Regions from separate parts of the Brevibacillus sp. MCWH genome, predicted to be linked through region 1. Evidence: riboswitches for the same ligand, from Rfam matches in the RefSeq annotation. Region 1 holds a riboswitch; each other region holds the start of a gene.
The links. A riboswitch is a leader RNA that binds a small molecule or an ion and turns the genes downstream of it on or off. The one in region 1 is predicted to bind cobalamin.
Positions count from the first base shown of each region.

Region 1 (7,851 bases):
TCGTCAAATCCGTTTTCTTTTGTCACCTTGGCATACGTTCGGGATTTTCCTTCAAAGAAGTCCGTTTTGGTTTGATTCAGGGCTTCGTCGGAAAACGGCCGAATCCACGGCATGCAGTTATCCACGCCCTCATACGCTTTTTCCAGACCCATCATGTCCAACCGCTTGTTGACAATATAGCGGATGTAGCGGTCAAATTCGTCAAAGTCAATACCCTCGACGCCTGTCAGCACATGGCGGGCCCATTTCATCTCCAATGCAACCGCCTGATTCATCTTTTCATACACAAAGAAGCGGTTTTGTTCCGTATCCAGTTCGGGAAAATCGGCCAGCAGGAGCTGGAACACTTCCCCGAAAAAGTAGGTGTGCTGCGCCTCGTCCCGCTGAATGTAGCTGATCATCTGGCTGGTTCCCAGCATCTTTTGATGACGGGCCAGATTGTAGAAGAACGCAAACCCGGTGTAGAAGAAGACCCCTTCGAGAATCATGTCGGCGACAAGCGCCTCCAGGAAGGTCTGGGGGGTTTTGTCGTCCCGGAAGCGCTGGTACATGTCGGCGATGAACAGATTGCGCTCCAGAAGCACCTGGTCGTGTTTCCAGTATTCAAACACGTCCTTTTGCGTCTGGTAGTCGACCAGACTGGAGAGCACATAGGAGTAGGACTGGTTGTGAATCACCTCCTGCTGGTTGATAATGGCGGCAATGGCCACCAGGGACGAGTCGGTAAAGTATTGGCCGACATCGGTCACAAAGTTGGTCTGCATGCTGTCGAGCACAGCCAGCAGCCCGATAATCTTCTTGAAGGCGTCCTGTTCGATCGGCGTCAGTTCGGCAAACTGCTGCTTGTCCTTGTTCATCGAAATCTCGGACGGAATCCAGTGGTTGGCGATCAGCACCTTGTACAGCTTGTACATCGCCGGGTGGCGGATATCATCCCAGTTCAACACCCCGGAACACTCGCCGTTGATGATTTTGGTTGACCTGTTGGGCGCGCTTGTATCAAATACCTTTTGCTTCTGCAGCATATCCGTTCTCCTTTCCGCGATCAGGTGCAGGCTTCGCACTCATCAATCTCTACGGCCCGGCTGCGGACGTAGTAGGTCGTCTTCAGCCCCTGCTTCCATGCCTCCAGATGGAGCTGCAGCAGCTCTCTGGCGTGGATGTCGGGGCGGACGTACAAATTGATGCTCTGCCCCTGATCGAGGTGGCGCTGGCGGGCGGCCGCCTGTCTGATCGACCAGTGCTGATCCAGGTGATACGCTCCCTTGTAGTACCACATCGTGCGGGCAGTCAGATCGGGAGCGGGATTGGCGATTTTGTACGTCGTCTTCTCCTCGTAGGCGACCGGTTCAAACACCGGGTCGACGGAAGCGGTGGAGCCGGCGATCAGCGACGTGGAGCCGGTGGGAGCGACCGCCATCAGATACCCGTTGCGAATGCCGTGCCGGGCCACTTCTTTGGCCAGCGCCTCCCACTCGGGCGAATTGTAGCCCCTGCGGGCAAAATAGCTGCCGTTTTCCCACTCGCTGCCCGAAAAGAGAGGATAGGCGCCTTTTTCCTTCGCCAGTTCCAGGGAGGCGCGAATCGTCAAGTAATGGATGCGTTCAAACAACCGGTCGTTGAAGGCGACCGCTTCTTCGCTTTCCCATCTGATTTCCTGGAGCGCCAGCAGATGATGCAAGCCAAACGCTCCCAGCCCGATGCCCCGGTACTTTTTGTTGGTTTGCTGGGCCTGCAGGACGTCGATCCGGTTCACATCGATCACGTTGTCCAGCATCCGCACCTGGATGGGGATCAGCCGCTCCAGCACGTTGGCAGGCACGGCGCGCCCCAGGTTGATGCTGGAGAGATTGCAGACGACGAAATCGCCCGGCGTTTTTCGAATCACGATCTCTCCGTCCTGCAGCACTTCTTCTGTCACCGTGGTGGGCGACATGTTCTGCAGGATTTCCGTGCACAAATTGCTGGAGTAAATCATGCCCGCATGTTTGTTGGGGTTGGCGCGGTTGACGGTATCCCGGTAGAACATGAACGGCGTGCCCGTCTCCAGCTGGGAGATCATGATCCGCTTCATGATCTCGATGGCGGGTACCGTCACGCGGCTCAAGCGGGGATGCCGCACGCACGCCTCGTACCGTTCGCGGAACGTGCCGCGCCCGGGCTCCTCATCGTAGCAATCCTCCAGCGAAAAGCCCATGACGGTGCGCACTTCATGCGGATCAAACAAGTGAAACTCGGCCCGGTTTTCCACCGCTTCCATGAACAGATCAGGGATGCACACACCCGTAAAGATGTCATGCGCCCGCAGGCGTTCGTCCCCGTTGTTCATTTTCAAATCGAGAAACGCCAGGATGTCCTTGTGCCACACGTCGAGATACACGGCAACGCTGCCGTTGCGCGTTCCGAGCTGGTCGACGCTGACCGCCGTATTGTTCAGCTGGCGAATCCACGGGATGACCCCGCTGGATTTGTTTTCATAGCCGCGGATGGAAGAGCCGCGCGCCCGCACTTTTCCCATGTACACGCCGATGCCGCCGCCCATCTTGGACAGCCGGGCGACGTCGGTGTTGGAATCGTAGATGCCCTGCAGAGAGTCGTCGACCGTGTCGACAAAGCAGCTGGAGAGCTGTCCGCCCCGTGCTTTGCCGGCATTCGCCATGGTGGGCGTTGCCACGGTCATGTACTGATGGCTGAGCGCCCAGTAGGCTTCCTTTACCAGCGCGAGTCTTTTTTCGCGGGGTTCCTGCAGCATGAGGTGCATGGCGATGACCATAAACCGCTCCTGGGGCAGTTCATACAGGCTGCCGGTGTAATCCCTCGCCAAATACCGCTCGGCGAGAGTCACGATCCCCAAATAGGTAAACAGCTTGTCCTTTTCCGGATCAATCTCCCGTTCCAGCTCCGCAATCTCTTCCGGACGGTAGGCGGTCAGCAGTTCCTGTTTGTAAATGCCCTTTTCCACCAGCTGTTTCAACAGGTTCAAAAACGAACCGTAGGGACGCGCAGGACTAAAGGAATACGCCCGGCTGCGGGCCGCTTCGTGATACAGGGCAGCGAGGTACGCCCTGGCGGCGACGTAGGTCCATTCCGGCTCCTCTTTGGAAATCAGTTCGGCGGCCGACATGGCAACGATTTTTGCCGCTTCCTGTTCCGTGAGCGTTTTGTGTTTGGCTCTGATGGCCGCCGACTGGATGACGGCATCTGCGCGCAGCCGGGGAAAATCGGCCAGAATGTCGCCAATCAGCGATGTAATACGTTGGTCAATGTCAGAGACAACCGTTTGCAATCTATCCCTCTCCTTTGCGGTTCATGAAAAAAGCATCCTCTCCCGCCGGGTAGAGGATGCTGATGTTGCCCATGTGGAAACAAACATGCCTGTGTCAAAGCGGAACGTGCGCCCGAAAGAGCGGCACGCCGCGAATGACCGATTCCACACCTCCCCATCCTCGTGGTTCCAACGGTGTTGTCTTTGTGGCAGGTCTCCTGGCTCATGGATCATCGCTTCTCTGAACCTTCCCGTCGATGCGATCGACAGTGGCATCTGACAGAGTCGCTCCCCATTTACAGTGGCGGGACCGCGCCGGACTTGCACCGGTCTTCCCTTTTAAGCGCTTGCCGGAATCCTGGGCAAGCGCACCACAAAGCACACTATATATGGTTGTATGAAGGTACTATAACACAATATGTTGTGGGAGGGAAGACTGATCTTGGCTGGCAGCTTCCAAAAAAGCGGGTCCGGTCCAGTGACTAGCTGTCACAAAACCGCCAAGCATTGCGCGCCCTGCTTTTCCCTTGCCAATCTGTTATAATGAGACGAGTAAGGAGATTGCACTGGGCAAGGAGTGAGCAAACGGTGAGCTATGCGTATCTTAAAGCCCACGTAGGCGGTTGGGAAGTGGCATTCATCCTGCTGATCGTCGGGTACATCCTTTTCCGTCTCGGCAAGGAAAAAGTGGGCAACATCGTTCACATGTTTCTGCGCGTGATGATGGTGATCGTGGTCGTGACGGGTGGTTGGATGTTGTTTAAGTTCCACACGGGAGACGTCCTGTACTATGTGAAGGGACTGCTGGGGATTGTCGTCTTCGGGCTGATGGAAATGGCGCTGGGACGGGCACGCCGCCAGGAAGCCAGCATCGGATTTTTCGTTGGCGCGCTCGCGCTGATGGTGCTTGTCATCCTGATCGGGTACCGCGTAATCGTGTAGGCGGCAGGTGCTTTGCACACACGTCGAAAAGCTTTCACTCGGATCAAAAGGTTCCGGGTGGAGGCTTTTTTTGTTGTTGTTCGCTAAGACAAGCGGCGCCAAGAGCGGCGGATGCTCGCGGAAGCGGAGTGCGCCGCGAATCAGAACGGTCTGTTATAGAATGGAGAACTTCTCCACATATATCAATCAATATGGCGGAATGCTCCGCTTTTGCATATAATGGCGGTAGGAATAAAGCTGTTTTCTTTTGGTGATAAACGGAGGAGGACGCCGATGACGGTAAATCAGAAAGAGCAGACGGCCGGCGCGTCCGGCGGCGCGGCCAAAACCAATGCCACCCTGCTGGGCATTCAGAGTTTGCGGCCGTCGTTTACCAAATCTGAGCAAAAAGTGGCGGAGATCGTACTGAGCCAGACGGAGAGCGTAATTTACTCTTCCGTCATCGACCTGGCGGAAAAAGCGGGCGTGGGCGAAACCACCGTGCTGCGCTTCTGCCGCAAGATCGGTTTTCGCAGCTACCAGGAGTTCAAGCTGGCGCTGGCCCAGGAGCTGGTCCATCCGGTGAAAAACCTGCACGGTGAGGTAACGGAGGAGGATTCGCTGACGACCATCGCGCAAAAGGTGACGGCCACCAACATGCAGGCGGTTGGTGACACCAGCTCGCTCATCGACCCGGTCGAGCTGGAGCGGTGTGTCGACCTGCTGCAAGCCGCCAACACGATCCACTTTTACGGCGTGGGAACATCCGGGGTGACGGCCCAGGATGCCAAATACACGTGCTTGCGCCTGGGGCTGAAAGTGGACGCCTTTTACGAGGCACACCTGCAGGCGATGGCTGCCGCCACGCTGGGGCCCGGCGACGTCGCCGTGGGCATCTCCGTGTCGGGCAGCACCAAGGATACGATCGATTCGCTGAAAGTGGCGAAGGAAGCAGGGGCAACAGTGCTGTGCATCACCCACTACCGCCGCTCGCCGATCACGAACGTGGCCGATGTCACGCTTTTGACGGCAGCAAAGGAAGGGCCGCTGCAGGGCGGTTCGCTCGCGGCCAAAATCGCCCAACTGCACGTCATCGACATCCTGTGTACGGCACTGGCCATGCGCATCCAGGAGAAAGCGCTGACCTACAAGGAAAAGACGGCAAAAGCGGTGCTGGACAAAAAATACTGAAGCGGCTGACGGAGGGAGAGCGCATGAAACTGCTGATTGCGGAGAATTACGAGTCGTTGAGCAAAGCTGCGGCGCACATCGTGGCGCAGGTGGTGACAGCCAAACCCACTGCCGTACTGGGACTGGCTACGGGCAGCACACCGATCGGCATGTACCGGGAACTGGCGCGGCTGCACCGCGAGGAGGGAGTTGACTTCTCCCGCGTGACGACGTTTAACCTGGATGAATACGTCGGACTGCCGCCGCATCATCCGCAAAGCTACCATACGTTCATGCAGGAACACTTTTTTCGCCATGTGAACATCCCGCTGGAGCAGACCAATATCCCGCGCGGAGACGCACCCGACCTGCAGGCGGAATGCCGGCGATATGAAGCGGCAATCGCGGCGGCGGGAGGCATCGACCTGCAGGTGCTGGGTATCGGCGGAAACGGCCACATCGGTTTCAATGAGCCGGGGTCCGACGCGGAGACGACCACGCGGATCGTGGAACTGGCACAAAGTACAATCAAGGCGAACGCGCGCTTTTTCGAATCGATCGACGAAGTGCCGACGAAAGCTGTATCGATGGGGATCAAAACGATTCTGGCGGCGAAGCGGATCATGCTGCTTGCGAGCGGCGAGGCCAAGGCGGATGCGGTGCGCCGCATGCTGGAAGGAGAGAAGACGCCTGACGTGCCCGCGTCGCTGCTGCAGCTTCATTCAGATGTGACCGTCATCGCGGACAAGGAGGCGGCAGCGCTGCTGTCAGCCGAGACGAAAAACAGCGGCCGCCTGGTGTGAACGGCCGTTGTTTGCGGCGCTTGTTCACCAATTCGTTTCGCATAACGCTTCGTTCGTTATGCTATACTGGGAGTGTCCAAGAAGAATGCACCAGATTACCGTAAGGAGTTGAACCTGATGAGCACGAACGAGGCGTTGCTTACGCTGGAAGGCTGGTATACTTATCATAATTTCCGCACGATCAATTGGGAGAAGTGGAAAGCGGCTTCGGCCGAAGAGCGCCAGGCCGCACTGGACGAGCTGTTTGGCCTGATCCGCGAGTGGGAGGCAAATGAACAGGAGAAGCAAGGCAGCACGGCCATCTACAGCATCCTGGGGCACAAGGCGGACCTGGTCTTCCTGTTCCTGCGCCCGACGATGCAGGAACTGGACGCGATCAAGACGGCGTTCAACAAGACCCGCTTCGCCGCGTACACCGAGGCGCCGTACTCCTATATTTCTGTGGTGGAGCTGAGCAACTACGTACATAATCCCGGCGAAGACCCGAAGTCCAATCCGCAAATCCGGGAGCGGCTCTACCCGATTCTGCCGAAGTGGGAGCACATCTGCTTCTACCCGATGAACAAAAAACGCAACCTGCAGGACAACTGGTACATGCTGACGATGGAACAGCGTGCCGAAATGATGCGCTCGCACGGAATGATCGGCCGCAAGTACGCCGGCAAAGTGAAGCAGATCATCGGCGGCTCGGTCGGCTTCGACGATTGGGAGTGGGGCGTCACGCTGTTTGCCAACGACCCGCTCGAGTTCAAGCACATCGTCTACGAAATGCGCTTTGACGAAGTGAGCGCACGCTATGGGGAGTTCGGCAACTTCCTGGTGGGCAACATTGTCACACCCGAGTCGCTCACGCAAATGCTGCAGGTGTAACTCTTTCAACCACAATCTACCCGCGGTGCAGCCGGGGTAGATTTTTTTTGCATGCAAAGCATCTGCTGGATAGATGATCCTCTCATATATGGAATAATTTGTATCAATTCGTGACAAATGGTAAGATTGTGTTCGTAATCGCAAAGCCAAGAGGGGAGAGGTGTTTTTCGGTATGACCAGAAAAAAGATGTTGCGGGTAGCAGCGGGATTTTCGACAGCGGTGCTGCTGGCCGGTATTCCCGTCCCGCTTGCTGGCGTGTGGGAGAACAGCCTGCCGAGCGCCTTGGCCGCCGGGCAGCAGTCGGACGAGTTGACGCGGGAGCAGGCGATTCAACAGATGAGCAAGCTTTTGAACATACCGGCCGATTACAAGCCGGAGCGGTCGTACTACAAGAAAAAAGATCAAAAAAATCCGTTCGACCATCCGCTGTGGAGCCTGACCTGGGTAAAAGACAGCGGGGAGGGACGTGTGTCTGTCAACGTCGATGCGGTGACGGGACAATTGGTGTATTATTCACACTACGATGAAAAGCGGGAAAGCGACTCGTCGTCGGCGGTCAGCGAGGAACAAGCGCTGCGGGCGGCCGAGCAGTTTCTCGAGCGGGTTGTCCCCAAAACAGAGCGGGAGAAGCTGTCCAAGCCAAACGAATACCCCGGCCTCCCCAATTTTACGGGTGACCCGTGGAGAACGCGCGTCTTTTCCTATACGCGCATGGAAGGCGACACGCCTTTTCTCGGCAACGGCGTTCTGGTGATCGTCGATCGAACCGGCGAAGTGATCATGTTTATCAGGAATTGGTACCAGGGAGAACTGCCTGACGC
Region 1 covers NZ_SDLF01000009.1:22,431-30,281, forward strand. Annotated here, with positions in the region: gene ETC00_RS10170 (ribonucleotide-diphosphate reductase subunit beta) at 1-1,022, opposite strand, end outside; gene ETC00_RS10175 (ribonucleoside-diphosphate reductase subunit alpha) at 1,046-3,265, opposite strand; cobalamin riboswitch at 3,457-3,656, opposite strand; gene ETC00_RS10180 (YisL family protein) at 3,854-4,207, shown strand; gene ETC00_RS10185 (MurR/RpiR family transcriptional regulator) at 4,481-5,377, shown strand; gene nagB (glucosamine-6-phosphate deaminase) at 5,401-6,159, shown strand; gene hemQ (hydrogen peroxide-dependent heme synthase) at 6,277-7,029, shown strand; gene ETC00_RS10200 (YcdB/YcdC domain-containing protein) at 7,202-7,851, shown strand, end outside.

Region 2 (7,851 bases), on a different contig from region 1:
ACCCGGCTGGTGCAGCGGCAGGGAAAGCGGAAGGCGGAGGAGCGGCGGCGCAAGGAGTTTCTCTGGGAGTTGTTGTTGGGCAATCACACCAGTGACGCGCTGATTCGGCAAAAAGCGGAAAGCCTGCAGATGAAGCTGCCTTCCTCCTACCTCATCTGCGTCATCGAGGCGGCCGGAACGGGGCTGGAGCAGTACCTCTACCCGCTTTTGATGCGCGACAAGCTGCTGTGGGTGGTGGATGACGGACAGATCGTGCTGCTGATCGGTCTTTTCGGTCGAGGCAAGGAAGGGAAAGACGAGCTGCTGCGCAAAACCGAGCAGTTTCTGGCCGACTCGCTCAGCAAGCTGGTGACCCACGTCCGCGAAGGCCAGGTGACGGCCGGTTACGGCTGCGTCTACAGGGCCTACCCCGACATCGTAAAAAGCTACCGGGAAGCGCTCCACGCGGTTCGGGTAAAGCGGCTGTTTCCGCGTGAGACAGAAGGAATTCACGGGTACCACGAACTGGGCATCTACCGCTACCTGCTGAAACTGAAGGAGTGGGACGAAGAGCAGGGCTACCAAAACGACCGGCTGGCCCGGCTCAAGGCGTATGACCGGGAAAACCAGACTGCGCTGATGGAGACGCTGGAGACGTACCTGGACGCTGCCGGCCGGTCCAACGTCACCGCCCAGCGGCTGCACATCCACATCAACACGCTTGGGTACCGCCTGCGCCGGATCGAGGAGATTCTGCGAGTCGACCTGGAGGACATGAATCAGCGCGCCGCGTTGTATCTGGAACTGAAAATGGATAAGTTGGACCAGGAACGCTAGTTCGTTTGTGAAAATTCACAAACAGAGCGGCAAAAGATTAAGGGAATCCCCAAGGAAACGCGTTTTGAAAACGCTGTACAATAGCAGTAACTCGTTATACGGCGTTGCGAAGGAGGATAACCAGCATGATTGTAGGGATTCCCAAAGAGATTAAAAACAACGAAAATCGCGTAGCCATTACCCCTGCCGGCGTGGCTGCGCTGGTGCAAAACGGCCACACGGTTCGCATCGAAAACGGTGCCGGCCTGGGCAGCGGCTTTACCAACGACGATTACACGGCGGTAGGAGCGGAGATCGTCGCCACGGCAGCGGAAGCGTGGGCAGCCGATATGGTGATGAAAGTAAAAGAACCGCTTCCGTCCGAATACGGCTACTTCCGCGAAGGCCTGGTCCTGTTCACCTACCTGCACCTGGCGCCGGAACCGGAGCTGACTCGCGCCCTGATGGAGAAAAAAGTGGTGGCGATCGCGTATGAAACCATTCAATTGGACAACGGTTCACTGCCTCTCCTGATGCCGATGTCCGAAGTGGCCGGCCGCATGTCCGTGCAAATCGGCGCGCAGTTCCTGGAGAAACCGTACGGCGGCAAGGGCGTGCTGCTCGGCGGCGTACCTGGTGTGCAAAAAGGTGAAGTGGTCATCATCGGCGGCGGCATCGTCGGCACCAACGCTGCCAAAATGGCAGTCGGTCTGGGCGCCAACGTCACGATTATCGACGTGAATGCTGATCGCCTGCGCCAACTGGATGACCTGTTCCAAGGTCGCGTGCAAACCCTGATGTCCAATTCGTTCAACATCGCCAACGCCGTGAAAAAGGCGGACCTGCTCATCGGCGCCGTGCTCATCCCTGGTGCCCGTGCACCTCGCCTGGTGACGGAAGAGATGGTCAAAACGATGGCACCGGGCTCTGTGATCGTCGACGTGGCGATCGACCAGGGCGGTTCCATCGAAACGATCGACCGCATCACCACGCACGACAACCCGACCTACGAAAAACACGGCGTGATCCACTACGCGGTTGCCAACATGCCGGGCGCGGTGGCGCGCACTTCCACGCTGGCACTGACCAATGTGACCGTGCCGTACGCTGTGCAGCTTGCCAACAAGGGCTACCGCCAAGCGATTCTGGACAACCGCGCGCTGGCCAAAGGGGTCAACGTGATCGAGGGGAACGTGACCTACAAGGCCGTCGCCGAAGCGCACAACCTGCCGTACGTCTCTATCGACGACGTGCTGCTGGTGAAAAACTGACCGGGCCGGGACGATCCCAGCCGACACAGCAAAACCGTGACCAACTGCCTGCCCTGCCAATCGGGGCAGGCAGTTTTTTTGTCGGGAGATCGGGTTTAAGAGAATACAGGCATAGGGAATGAGGATACTAGTTGCTAGAGGGGCCGGCTGCCTGCAGACGGGAGGAGTAGGAACCGAAACAGCCGTCTGCTGCCAATGGACCAGGGTCTATCCTCGTATCGCGGCAGAAGTTTTTCCGTAACCGAAGGGAAAGGGTACTTCTCTCGTAGTGCGCACCCTTTTGCAAATATGGTATGCTACTAGGCAGTAGAACGAGTGAGGAGTGCAGTGATGTATCAACTGGTCAAAAAATTCCTGTTTAAGATGAGCGCAGAAGAAGCGCATGAGAAGACCATACACCTGCTCCGGTCAGTGGAAAACTCCGCACCGGGCAAAAGCATCCTGAAGATGGTGTATCAGTTCCGCGACGAACGTCTGGAGACAACGCTCTGGGGCATTCGCTTTCCCAATCCAGTCGGCCTGGCCGCCGGATTTGACAAAAACGCCGAAGTCTATCACGCGTTGGCTTCGCTGGGCTTTGGATTCGTGGAAGTGGGCACAATCACGCCGCAGGGACAACCGGGCAATCCGCAGCCGCGGCTGTTCCGCCTGCCGGAGAAGCAGGCGGTCATTAACCGCATGGGGTTCAACAATTACGGCGCCTACACCGCCTCGCAAAACCTGTTGGACTACGCCTATGCCGACATCCCGATCGGCATCAACATCGGCAAGAACAAGCTGACGCCCAATGAAGAAGCGGCTTCCGACTACAGCAAGTGCCTGGACCTGCTCTATTCGTACGGCCATTATTTTGTGATCAACGTCAGCTCGCCCAACACGCCCAACCTGCGCGACTTGCAGGAGGCCAACAGCCTGCGGTCCATTCTCCGCGAAGTGAAGGCCAAGGCGGCCGAACTGGAGATGCGCGGCGCCAAGGCGAAGCCGATCCTGGTGAAGGTATCGCCCGACATGGCGGACGAGCAGATGAGTGACGTGGTCAGGGCCGCGGTGGCTGAAGGGGCGGCCGGCATCATCGCCACCAACACCACACTGTCCCGTGATGGGGTGGAAAACCACCCGTACGCAGAAGAAGCGGGCGGCTTGAGCGGAAAGCCGCTGGAGGAGCGGTCCACCGCCTGGGTGAGAGAAATTTACCAGGAAGTGGGGGACAAGGTGCCGATCATCGGAGTGGGCGGCATCTTCACCGGTGACGACGCCTACCGCAAGATTCGCGCCGGCGCCAGCCTGGTGCAGGTGTACACGGGAATGATCTACCGCGGGCCGGGTATTGCGCGGCAGATTAACAAACGGCTGGTGCAGCTGTTGAAGAAGGACGGGTTTGCCCGCATCAGCGACGCGGTAGGCGTGGACGCACGATAGATAGCGCACCTCGGAGACGATTCTCCCCTCTTTTGCTTTCGCGGGGGCTCGTTTATAATGGACGCAAACGTCCAAGATGGAAAGGAAAAAAACCGAATACAACGGAGCTAGGTGCCCTTATGCGGATAAGGGGTAACAGGGAATCGGGTGAAAATCCCGAGCGGTCCCGCCACTGTAACCAGGGAATTCTCTTTTGACAGGCCACTCGCCGCTCGCCGGACGGGGAAGGCAAAAGAGCGTGATGATCTGGAAGCCAGGAGACCTACCTAGCTGCCGCACCCAACAGCCTTCGAGGAAAGGAGAGGTGAGCCCAGGCAGTACGACTGTTTTGTTTGAGGAAGTAGTCGTCTATTCACATTGCGCAAAGCTCATCCGGCCGGATGAGTTTTTTTCTTGGACGTTGGATGTCGAACCAGATAGGGAGAGGATGCTCGATGAGCCGTTCGCGTTCGTTGATGAGCGGAATGCTTGTGACCGGATTTGTCATGTACTTTCTGCTGAATGAGCCGGAGACCGGACACGCCATGCACATCATGGAAGGCTTTTTGCCGGTGGAGTGGGCGCTGTTCTGGTGGGCCGCGTTTCTGCCCTTTTTCCTGCTGGGCCTGCGCTCCATCAAGCGGCTGGTCCAGGATAACCCCGAGTTGAAGCTGCTGCTGGGGGTGGCGGGGGCGTTTGCCTTTGTTCTGTCCGCATTGAAAATTCCGTCTGTGACCGGGAGCAGTTCCCACCCGACCGGGACCGGCCTGGGAGCCATCCTGTTCGGTCCGCTGGTCATGTCGGTGCTGGGCACCCTGGTGCTGCTGTTCCAGGCCCTGCTGCTCGCCCACGGCGGCTTGACCACGCTGGGGGCCAACGCGTTTTCCATGGCAGTGGTCGGGCCGTTTGTGGCCTACGGGGTGTATCGGCTGGTGCTGCGGGCCAACGGCGGCCAGCGGGTGGCAGTGTTTCTGGCGGCTGCCCTGGCCGACCTGACCACGTACGTGGTGACGTCACTGCAGCTGGCGCTGGCGTTTCCGGCAGCATCCGGTGGTGTCGCCGCCTCGTTCGCCAAATTTGCCGGCATCTTCGCGCTGACGCAGGTGCCGCTGGCCGTAAGCGAGGGACTGCTGACGGTGCTCGTCTGGAACTGGCTGCAGTCGTACAATGCAAAAGAACTGTCGCAACTGCCGCTGCTCAAACGGGAGGGGATGTAAGTGAAACGCTGGTCAAACTGGGTGCTGTTGCTGCTGGTGGCGTTGTTGGCCGTGCTGCCGCTGATATTGGTGAAAGATTCGGAGTTTGGCGGAGCGGACGGCGCGGCGGAAGAAGCGATCAAAGTAGTGGCCCCCGACTATGAGCCCTGGTTCCAGCCGCTTGTGGAGCCGCCGGGCGGCGAGACGGAAAGCCTGCTGTTTGCCGTGCAGGCCGCGCTGGGCGCCGGATTTATCGGATATGCAATCGGCCTGTACCGGGGTCGGTTGAACAACGGCAAAGAACAATGATCGACCAGTTGGATACGCTCGCCTACACCAACCGGCTGCGCCGCCTGTCCCCCGGCTGCAAGCTGCTGTTTGCCGTGGCGCTGATGTTGATCGTCCTGGTCAGCCATCCGCCCGTGCAGATTGCCGCCTTTGTCTGGATAAGCATCTGGATTGTCGCCTACGCCCGCATTCCCTGGCGCGTCTACCTGGTCGGGCTCGTTCTCGCATGTTCGTTTTTGGCCGCGGGAATGCCGGCCCTGTTGGTGGAAGCGGCGCCTTCGTCCGGGTGGAGCAGCGGCGCCAATGTCCTGGCCGCCTGGCAGTGGGGAGGCTGGGTGATTTATGTGACCACGGACGGCGTCGCCCGGGCAGTGACCCTCATGTGCCGTTCCCTCGCGGCACTGTCCTGCTTGTATTTCGTGCTCTTTACCGTGCCGTTTGCCGAACTGCTCCAGGTGCTGCGCCGCATCGGCCTGCCGGCGGTGCTGACCGATCTGGTGATGCTTATGTACCGTCTGGGGTTTGTGTTTCTGGAAACGGCAGCCTGGCTGCGGACCGCGCAAATCGCGAGGGGCGGCTATCAGGGGATTCGCGCGGCGCTCCGCGACACCGGCAGGTTGGTCAGCCGGCTGTTTGCACGTGCGATGCTCCGGTATCGGCAGCTGTACCTGGGCATGATGGCGCGAGGTTTCACGGAGGACTTTCGCGTCGTCAGCCTGTCAACACATGTCCGCTCCAAGCGGCACGAACGGGAGGCACTGGTCGGATGTGTGCTGCTGGCGGCATGGGAATGGTGGATCGGAGGATGAGACGTGACAACGCATGTGCTTGAGTTTGCCGATGTGCATTACACCTATCCGGGCGCCGCTCAGCCTGCGCTCAACGGCGTGACAATGGCCGTGCCGGCAGGCCGGCGATGTGCGCTGCTCGGCCGCAACGGCTGCGGCAAGTCGACGCTGTTTTTGCATGCAAACGGCATTTTTCGCCCGCACAAGGGACAGGTCCTGTGGAAAGGCGTGCCGATCAGTTCGCGGCGGGCAGATCTGCAGGCGCTCAAACGAAACGTAGGGCTTGTGTTTCAGGACCCGGAGCAGCAGTTGATCGCTGCCACTGTCGCCGAGGATGTGTCGTACGGGCTGTGCAATCTCCATCTGCCGGAAGCGGAGATCAGGGAAAAAGTGCGGCGGACACTGGAGGCATTCGGCCTGAGTGAGTGGGCTGACACTCCGGTGCATCATCTGAGTCTCGGCCAGAAGCGGCGGGTGGCCCTGGCCGGCGTGATGGTGATGGAACCGGAACTGCTGCTGCTGGATGAGCCGACGTCCTACCTGGACCCGTGGCAGACGGAGGCCTTTGTCCGTCAGTTGGAGCGCATCCACGCAGCAGGCACGACAATTGTAATGGCGACGCATGACCTGGATTTCGCATACGCCTGGGCGGACTGGGTGTTTGTGATGGATGCGGGGCGGCTTGTGCTGGCAGGGGAGCCGGAGCGTGTCTTTGCCCGTCGGGACATCCTGGAGGTTTTGCAGTTCAAACGGCCCGCCGTGCTGGAACTGTGGGAATCCCTTCCCGGCCATGTGAAAGAACGGCTCGGCCCCGGCCTGCCCAAGACGACGGGCGAGCTGGCGGAGCGGCTGCGTTTGTTGTAGCGTTGTTTGCCCCTTATCCGCGTCGCGTTTTGGAGCGGACGCATTCGACTACTTTGCTGGTTGTCAAGAGAGCGAGCGGGCACCATCACACATGACTGATTTTGCCTGCAAACAAACTGAGACCGAGGCACAATGCCTCGGTCTTTTTGTTGCTTCTGTATTTGCGGCGGATTCGGTTTCTCGCGGTTCCAGATTGGAGGATTGCCCGAGCGCTTGGCTTACAGATCGTAGTACAGTTCGTATTCCTTCGGATTGACGGTGCGCTCCACTTGTTGGATTTCGTCGCGCTTGAGGGCGATCCAGGTTTCGATCACGTCGTGAGTGAAGACGCCGCCCTCCAGCAGGAAGTCGTGGTCGCGTTCCAGCGCGTTCAGCGCTTCTTCCAGCGAGCCGGGTGCGCTCTTGATCTCATGTTTTTCTGCATCGGTGAGGTCGTAGATGTTGCGGTCAACCGGCCCGAATCCCAGTTCGCGCGGATCAAGCCCGCGCTTGATTCCGTCCAGACCGGCCATCAGCATGGCGGCAAAGGCCAGGTACGGATTCGCCGTGGAGTCCGGGGTGCGAAACTCGATGCGAGCCGCTTTCGGCGTCATGGCAGCCACCGGGATGCGGATGGCAGCGGAGCGGTTCCCTTTGGAGAAGACCAGGTTGACCGGCGCTTCATAGCCGGGCACCAGCCGTTTGAACGAGTTGGTGCTCGGATTGGTCAGCGCAATCAGGGCCGGGGCGTGATACAGGATGCCGCCAATGTAATAGAGCGCCATTTGGCTCAGGTTGGCGTAGCCGCCTTTTTCGTAGAAGAGCGGTCGCTCGCCGTCAAACAGGCTTTGATGCACGTGCATGCCGCTGCCGTTGTCGCCGACGATCGGTTTCGGCATGAAGGTGGCCGTCTTGCCGTGTTTGGCCGCCACGTTGCGGACGATGTACTTGAACAGCAGCAGGTTGTCAGCCGTGCGCGTCAGGGTGTCAAAGCGGAAGTTGATTTCCGCTTGCCCGGCAGTGGCCACCTCGTGGTGATGGCGCTCCACTTTCAGGCCGGCTTGGGTCATGAGTGTGCACATCTCATTGCGGATGTCCACCTGTGTGTCAGTCGGCTGCACGGGGAAGTAGCCGCCCTTGTTGCGCACCTTGTAGCCGAGGTTTTGCCCTTCCTTCCCGGTGTTCCAGAACGCTTCCTCGGAGTCGATATGGAAGAAGGAACCGGACGGTCCGGAAGCGTAGCGGACGTTGTCAAACAGGAAAAATTCCGAT
Region 2 covers NZ_SDLF01000017.1:24,765-32,615, forward strand. Annotated here, with positions in the region: gene ETC00_RS14545 (PucR family transcriptional regulator) at 1-816, shown strand, start outside; gene ald (alanine dehydrogenase) at 942-2,066, shown strand; gene ETC00_RS14555 (quinone-dependent dihydroorotate dehydrogenase) at 2,397-3,485, shown strand; cobalamin riboswitch at 3,578-3,769, shown strand; gene ETC00_RS14560 (energy-coupling factor ABC transporter permease) at 3,920-4,681, shown strand; gene ETC00_RS14565 (energy-coupling factor ABC transporter substrate-binding protein) at 4,682-4,969, shown strand; gene cbiQ (cobalt ECF transporter T component CbiQ) at 4,966-5,757, shown strand; gene ETC00_RS14575 (energy-coupling factor ABC transporter ATP-binding protein) at 5,761-6,600, shown strand; gene glnA (type I glutamate--ammonia ligase) at 6,819-7,851, opposite strand, start outside.
Region 2: linked by a shared signal. The riboswitch ahead of ETC00_RS14560 (energy-coupling factor ABC transporter permease) and the one ahead of ETC00_RS10175 (ribonucleoside-diphosphate reductase subunit alpha) in region 1 are both predicted to bind cobalamin.

Region 3 (7,851 bases), on a different contig from region 1:
CGATCATCACCGCCGGTGACGGGGCCAGGGTGGCGATCAACGTCATCAGCGAGCTGAACGGCGAGCGCTACGTCGACCACGACGTGCTAAAAAGCTGATACTTGTTGAAATTTCCATATCCTTCTCTCCGTATAGACCAGGAGGGAAGGTTTATTTTTTCCGGGCCACATTGGCAATAATCAAGTTCATAGAGAAGTTGAAAGAGGAGGAGATCGGCGTGATTGCCAAGAAGTCGAATGTGAAATTTGTGGTTGCCGGGCTCCTGCTCGGTCTGTTGATGGCGTCCATGGACAACACGATCGTCGCCACCGCGATGGGTACGATCGTCGGCCAGTTGGGCGGTCTGGACAAGTTTGTCTGGGTCACGTCGGCGTACATGGTGGCGACGATGGCGGGGATGCCCATCTTCGGCAAACTGTCCGACATGTACGGCCGCAAACGGTTTTACGTGTTTGGGTTGATCGTGTTTTTGCTCGGATCGATCCTCTGCGGGACGGCAGGCAGCATTGTTCAGCTCAGCATCTACCGGGCCATCCAGGGGATTGGCGGTGGAGCGCTGATGCCGATTGCCTTTACGATCATTTTTGACGTGTTCCCACCGGAGAAGCGGGGGAAAATGACTGGCCTGTTCGGAGCGGTGTTCGGCACGTCCAGCGTTGTCGGTCCCCTGCTCGGCGCCTACATCACCGATTACTTTGGCTGGCACTGGGTCTTTTACATCAACGTGCCGATCGGTCTTCTGTCGCTCTGGTTCATCTCCGCGTACTACAAGGAGTCGCTGGAACACAGCAAGCAGAGCATTGACTGGTGGGGTGCGATCACGCTGGTGGGAGCGGTGGTCAGCCTGATGTTTGCACTGGAGCTGGGCGGCAATCAATTCGCCTGGGACTCTGCGGTGATTCTCGGTCTGTTTGCCGCGTTTGCCGTGCTGTTTGCCGTGTTTTTGTACGTGGAGAGACGGGCGGCCGAGCCGATCATTTCGTTTTCCATGTTCAGACAGCGGCTGTTTGCCGCGAGCAATATGGTGTCTCTTCTGTACGGCGCGTCCTTCATCATCACGACCGTCTACATTCCGATCTTTATCCAGGGAGTGTTTGGCGGCTCGGCGTCCAACTCGGGGCTGCTGCTCACTCCGATGATGCTCGGATCGGTACTCGGCAGCCAAACGGGCGGGATGCTGACGACGAAGACCAGCTACCGCAACATCATGCTGCTGTCCGCCGCCTTTTTCCTGTCCGGCTTGTTTTTGTTGGGGACGCTGACACCGGAGGTCTCGCGCAGTCTGGTGACCGTCTACATGGTCCTTACCGGGTTTGGCGTCGGTTTTTCCTTCTCCGTCCTGGGCATGGCTGCGATCCACAACTTTGACATGCGTCAGCGCGGTTCGGCCAGCTCGACCAACTCGTTTTTCCGCTCGCTGGGCATGACGCTGGGCGTGAGCGTGTTTGGAATCGTACAGCGCAACCTGTTCCAGAGCGGCTTGGAAGAGGTATTTGCCGGTGGAAGCGGCATTCCGGCAGGGGGGCTGGTTGACCCGCGGGCGGTGCTGACTCCGGAAACCCGGGCGTCCATTCCGGCACCTGTCCTGGAGCAGATTACCGCAGTCCTCTCCTCGTCGATTGCGCAGACGTTCATGTGGGCGCTGATTCCGGCCTGTCTGGCGGTCGTAGGGATCCTGCTGATGGGCAAAGAGCGGATAAGCATACCCGCTGCACAGGTACGGCCCAAAACAGCGGAGCGGGGAAGAAGATAAACTAAAAGGCGAACACAGCCCTCGTGCACCGGAATGATCTCCGGCTGCATGCAGGGCTGCTTTTTTGTGCGTGGAGCATTATCAGATCAGGCCTGATTGGTTCGGGCGGGTTCAATAAATTCCAGCAATATAATATTATAGTAAATATTGGTAGAAGGTAAATGCAAGCGTGACGTGTTTTCGCTGCTGTTCAAAGAACGAAGGGGGACAAACCATTTTGCAAGGAAAAACGTACCTATATCTGATTCCCGCAGTCATGGCCGCGATCCTGGTCGCCTGTTATCCCTTTGATTTATTTGACAGAATCTTCGTACTCCCACCCGAAAGACAGACGGTCCGTGAAGAAGAAGTGCTGCAAACCGTTGCCAGGATAAAAGACAACGTAACAATCGGCTCAACCAAACAAGAAGTCGCCGCACTGTTCGGTGACAGGTACGTTCTCGTGGATGACCAGGGGGATCTCGAAAACGGCTGTGATGAATTCTGGCTGTACCGCTTTTTCACCGAGGAGGATTACCAGTCCTCTGTGCCCGACCATGTCATTGATCAAGAGGGGATTCGCAGCGGAAAAGTAGGAGCCGCCTTCTTCATCGGCTGGAAAGATGAACGAGTCTACCTGTACACCATCGCTTACCTTCAAGGCCCCAATCGCAATCTGCATGTTTACTCCAATGTGAATGGAACCAGAGCAGAAGAAATTTTGAATCCAGATGGCTCGATGGCGCCCGTCGATTAAAAGTCAGCCCATTGCCCGCTCGCTTTTTCCTTCCTATCCACGGCCACTTTTGTTATGATGGAGACAAGTGCCGGTCATGTGCGGCACCGACAACTGCATACGGCAAACAGGTCTTCACCTGCGCGGACGCTTCCGGGCGGGTGAAGTTAAAAGGGAAGTTTGGTGAAAATCCAACGCGGTCCCGCCACTGTAAGAGGGGAGTTTTCCTTCGCGGCGACAGCCATCCACTGCTCCAGCGGGAGTGGGAAGGAGAAGGAAAGCGGCGATCCTCAAGCCAGGAGACCTGCCTGTTTTGCGTGAGCACTGATTTCCTTCGGGTCAAAGGAAAAGGTGAGGATTGTCGTGGACGTCGTGTCGACGCTTTGCTTCCTTTGGTTTTCGAGGAAAGCAAAGCGTTTTTTAATTGTATCTGAAAAGACACCGTGAACGGTAGATGAGCTGGCACAAGGGGCGGACCGTTTGGCATCGCGTCCCTGGTTGGCCGGCCAGAGGGGGAGGAAATGGTCGATGAACAAATCCGACAACAAGCGAGGACTGGTCCTGGTGTACACCGGGGACGGAAAAGGGAAGACAACGGCGGCGCTGGGGCTGGCCGTACGGGCGACCGGCCGCGGCAAGCGTGTGTTGGTGGTACAGTTTATCAAGTCGCCGGAACGCACCTACGGGGAAAAAATCGTCTTTGACCGGTTGGGCATCGAGATGGTGCAAAAAGGCATCGGCTTTACCTGGACGAAAACGCCCGAGGAGCACCGCGCCGCTCTGCGGGAAGCGTGGCGATACGCCAAGGAGCAGGTATTGGGCGGCGAATACGACATGGTGATTCTCGACGAATTGAACAACGCGCTGGCGATTGATCGTTTTCCCGTAGCGGACGTGCTGCCGCTGGACGATGTAGTGGACACGATCAAAAACAGGCCGAGCCACGTGCATCTGGTGATTACGGGACGGGACGCGCGGCCGGAAATCATCGCGATTGCCGATCTGGTAACGGAGATGAAAGCGGTCAAGCACTACTATGACGAAGGCATCCCCGCCGTGCTGGGGGTGGAGTATTGATGACCGCCGTGTTGGAGGTGTTCGGTCACGGCGGCGATCTGGTTACGGCGGCGGAGCGCTTCGGTGTGGAAGTCGGGCAATTTGTCGATTTCAGCGCCAACATCAACCCGCTGGGCCCGCCTGCCCGCGTGCTGGAAGGACTGCGGGAGGTGCTGCCTCGGGTGGTTCACTATCCCGATCCGGGGCACCGGTCGTTTCGCAGCGCATTGGCGGCAAAGCTGAACCTGCCGGCATCGTGGCTTCTGCCGACCAACGGGGCGGCCGAGGCGATGGCCCTGGCGATCCTCGCACTGAAGCCGCAGACGGTCGGCATCGTCACGCCTTGTTTTTCCGAATATGCCCAACTTTCCAGGCAGTTCGGCGCCCGCGTGCTGACCTGCCCGGGGCGGGAAGATCGCGGCTTCAAGCCGGACGAGGCGGAGCTGGACCGGCTGTTTGAACAGGCAGACCTTGTCTTTGTCGGTTCTCCCAACAACCCGACCGGCCTCTTGTATGAACCGGAAGAACTGCTGCGGATGGCCGGCTGGACCGACAGGACAGACACGCATCTGGTGATCGACGAGGCGTTTCTCGACTTTGTCGCGGAGGAGCGTCAGTTTACGCTGGCAGACCAGCTTTCCCGGTTTCCGCGCGTGCTGGTGATGCGCTCGCTGACGAAGATGTTCGCCATTCCCGGGCTGCGCCTCGGCTACGCCGTCGCCGTGCCCGCGCTGATTGAGCGGCTGCGGGAAAAGCAGGTCAGCTGGAGCGTCAACAGTCTGGCGCTTGCGGCCGGGGAGCTTTGCCTGGAGGAAGCGGACTACGAAGCGAAAACCAGACGGCTGATTGCCAAAGAGCGTTCCTATCTGTCCGGTGCCATCGCGCAGGAACTGGGCTGGCGCGTCTGGCCGGGCGAAGCCAACTTTCTGCTCGTGCGCTGTCCGGCTCAGATAACGGCGGCGGAACTGCAGGAGCTGCTGGGCAGACGGGGCATCTTGATTCGCAGTTGTGCCATGTACCCCGGCTTGACGCCCGGTGATTTTCGCATCGCAGTCCGCACCCGGCCGGAAAACGACCGCCTGTTGACGGCCTTGCGGGACGTCTGGCGTGAAAGGAGGGAGCGGCGCTGAGCCTGATCGTCGTTACCGGAGGCGTCCGCTCGGGGAAGAGCCGCTTCGCCGAAAAACTGGCTGCACAGGCGGGAGGCCCCGTCTTGTACGTGGCCACCGGCCAGGCATGGGACGAGGAAATGAAGCAACGGATTGAGCGGCATCGGGCGCGGCGGCCCCGCAATTGGGGACTGGCCGAAACAGATGGCACCCTGGCTGTGACCCTGCCGCAACTGAAGAGGTATCCGGTGGTGCTGTTGGACTGCCTGTCGACGTGGGTCAGCACACGGCTGATGAGTGTGCCGGAAGCGTCCTGGCGGGACGAAGCAATCGGGCGGGCGCTCCTGGAGGAAGCGGAGCAGTGGCTGGATGAAGCCTGCAGCGACGGCCGTACCGTTATCGCCGTGACCAGCGAGGTGGGTCTGGGCGGCGTCGCGATGACCAAGCTGGGCCGCTGGTTTGCCGACGTGCTGGGCGACGTCAACCAGCTGGCCGCCAGCCGGGCTGATACGGTCTATGCCGTTTTGGCAGGCATTCCCTGGAGGATAAAAGGATGAACGCGTTTTTTCATGCACTGTCGTTTTTTTCCCGCATCCCTGTTCCCTGGCTGCGCCCGTCGGAAGAGGCCTGGAAGAAGAGCGTCGTCTGGTACCCGGCTGTCGGACTGGTGATCGGCCTCGTGCTGTGTGGGGTGCATCAGGCGGCCTTGTGGGCGTTTGCGCCGCTGACTGCTGCCGTGTTGACGATGGCCTGCTGGGTCTACATCACCGGCGGACTGCATCTGGACGGCTGGATGGACCTGGCCGACGGTCTGGGCAGCAGCCGGCCGCGGGAACAGATGCTGGCGATCATGAAAGACAGCCGGACCGGAGCGATGGGGGTGCTGGCGGCGATTGTGCTGCTTCTGGTCAAGACGGCGGCGCTGGCCGAGCTCGACCATTGGCAGCTTGCCGCCTGTCTGCTGCTGGTGCCCGCCGCCGCACGCACGCATGTGCTGCTGGCGATCCGCTGCTGGCCGTACGTCACCGGAGAAAAGGGCGTCGGCAAAAGCATCGGCGAGGCGCTCCGTCCTTTCCACATCGGCGCCGGTTATCTTTTTGTGCTGGCGTTGGGCTGGTGGCTTGCCGACATCCGGGCGGTGACGGCTGTCGTGCTGTCGCTCGTCATCAGCCTGCTGTTTGCCCGCTCGGTCGCCGGCAAGCTGGGCGGCCTGACCGGCGACTGCTACGGCGCCCTGATCGAGAGCGCCGAAGCCGTGATTCTGCTCATCCTGATCGGGAGCTGGTGGCCGTGAGGTGGATCTGGGTGAGACACGGACAGACGGAGGAGAACCGCACCGGCCGCTACCTGGGACACAGCGATGTGCCGCTGAACGAACACGGCTGCGCCCAGGCGGAGCAGGCAGCCCGGATGCTCGCTTCGGAACGCCCGGCGGCGCTTTACACCAGCGATTTGCTCCGCTGCCGGCAAACGGCGGAACGGCTGGCAGCTGTCTGGGGACTGGGGCCCCGCGCCGTGCCCGCCCTGCGCGAGCTGTCGTTTGGCGCGTGGGAGCGGCTCACCTATGACGAGCTGATGGCACGGGACGGCGAACTCGCCCGCCGCTGGTACGACAATCCGTTTGACTGTGCGCCGCCGGGCGGGGAAACCCTGACCCAGTTGGGGGAGCGGGTGGATCGCTGGCTGATGCAGCTGATGAGGTCTGTTTCCATGGACGATACCGTCTGTCTGGTGACCCACGGCGGTGTTATCCGCTGGTTTCAGGCGGCCTGGGTGGAAAACGATCCCCGCCGCTACTGGCAGGTGGACGGCGTGGGCCACGGCGGCGTTATCGTCGCTAAGTGGGACGGACGCCGCTGGACGGCGGCACGGATGGAAGACAATCCTTCTGCATCGGGCGAGAAGCATGTTTCCATGCAGAGCAGCTTGTGAGCCCTGCCGCAGAGCGGCGATTTGCGGGAAAAAAAAGCCCATTCCTGCCTCCCGCATGGGTAATAGAACGGAACCACCGCGTGTGGAAACAAAGAGAGGGACGAGATGAACGAGGCATTGATATTGCTGGCAGCGTACGGGATAGACCGGGTGGTGGGCGATCCGCGCAGTCTGCCGCATCCGGTGGTCGGAATAGGCTGGTGCATCATGGGGCTGGAGCGGCTGCTGCGCGCGCTGGTCAAGCGGGAAGAGCACCTGAAAGCGGCCGGTATTTTGTTCCCGCTGTTGATTGCAGGCGGCAGCCTTGTCGTCACCTGGGCACTGCTGTACGCGGCGGGATGGGTCCATCCCTGGCTGGCCATCGCTCTGGAAGTCTGGCTGATTTCCACCACCATTGCCACCAAAGGCTTGGCCGACGCCGGCATGGAGATTTTTCACCACCTGCAAAGAGGTGATTGGGCGGCGGCCCGCCAGTCGCTCTCCATGGTCGTCGGCCGGGACACGGAGCAGCTGGATGAATCGGAAATTTGCCGGGGGGCGGTGGAGACCGTGGCGGAGAACATCGTCGACGCGATCATCTCTCCGCTGGTGTACGCCGCGCTGGGCGGCGCGCCGCTGGCGATGGCCTATCGGGCGGCCAATACCCTGGACTCGATGGTCGGCTACAAGAACGAGAAGTACCGCAATCTCGGCTGGGCGTCGGCGCGGTTTGACGATTTGCTCAATTACCTGCCCGCCCGCCTGACCGCCCTTTTGCTCGTCGCCGTCAGTTGGCTGATACGGCTGGACTGGCGCCAGTGCTGGGCGGTAATCCGGCGCGACGCCAGGCTGCACCCCAGCCCCAACAGCGGGCTGCCGGAAGCGGGCGTGGCGGGCGCGCTCGGCGTGCAGCTTGGCGGACTCAACTACTACCAGGGCGTGCCGTCCAACCGGGCCAAGCTGGGCAATCCTCTCCGGCCGCTCCGCCCGGACGACATCGCTGCGGCGGTCCGGCTGATGAAGCTGGTGTCGGTCCTGGGGCTTGTCTTCTGCATGGCGGCGGCCTTCGCGATTTCGGTGAGCACGGGCCCATAGGGACCGTTATGGAAAGGAGGCTCCTCATGAGCGGAAAATTGTTTGTCGTCGGCTTCGGGCCGGGCAGTTTCGAACACATTACCAAGCGGGCCAGGGAAGCGATCGAGGAAAGTGACGTGATCATCGGGTACACCACCTATGTGGACTTGATCTGCGGCCTCTTGACCGATCAGGAGATCGTCAGCACCGGCATGACCGAAGAAGTGAGCCGG
Region 3 covers NZ_SDLF01000008.1:152,059-159,909, reverse strand. Annotated here, with positions in the region: gene ETC00_RS09985 (FAD-dependent oxidoreductase) at 1-98, shown strand, start outside; gene ETC00_RS09980 (MDR family MFS transporter) at 218-1,753, shown strand; gene ETC00_RS09975 (hypothetical protein) at 1,971-2,489, shown strand; cobalamin riboswitch at 2,581-2,794, shown strand; gene cobO (cob(I)yrinic acid a,c-diamide adenosyltransferase) at 2,997-3,545, shown strand; gene cobD (threonine-phosphate decarboxylase CobD) at 3,545-4,654, shown strand; gene cobU (bifunctional adenosylcobinamide kinase/adenosylcobinamide-phosphate guanylyltransferase) at 4,651-5,190, shown strand; gene cobS (adenosylcobinamide-GDP ribazoletransferase) at 5,187-5,927, shown strand; gene ETC00_RS09950 (histidine phosphatase family protein) at 5,924-6,565, shown strand; gene cbiB (adenosylcobinamide-phosphate synthase CbiB) at 6,671-7,639, shown strand; gene cobJ (precorrin-3B C(17)-methyltransferase) at 7,666-7,851, shown strand, end outside.
Region 3: linked by a shared signal. The riboswitch ahead of cobO (cob(I)yrinic acid a,c-diamide adenosyltransferase) and the one ahead of ETC00_RS10175 (ribonucleoside-diphosphate reductase subunit alpha) in region 1 are both predicted to bind cobalamin.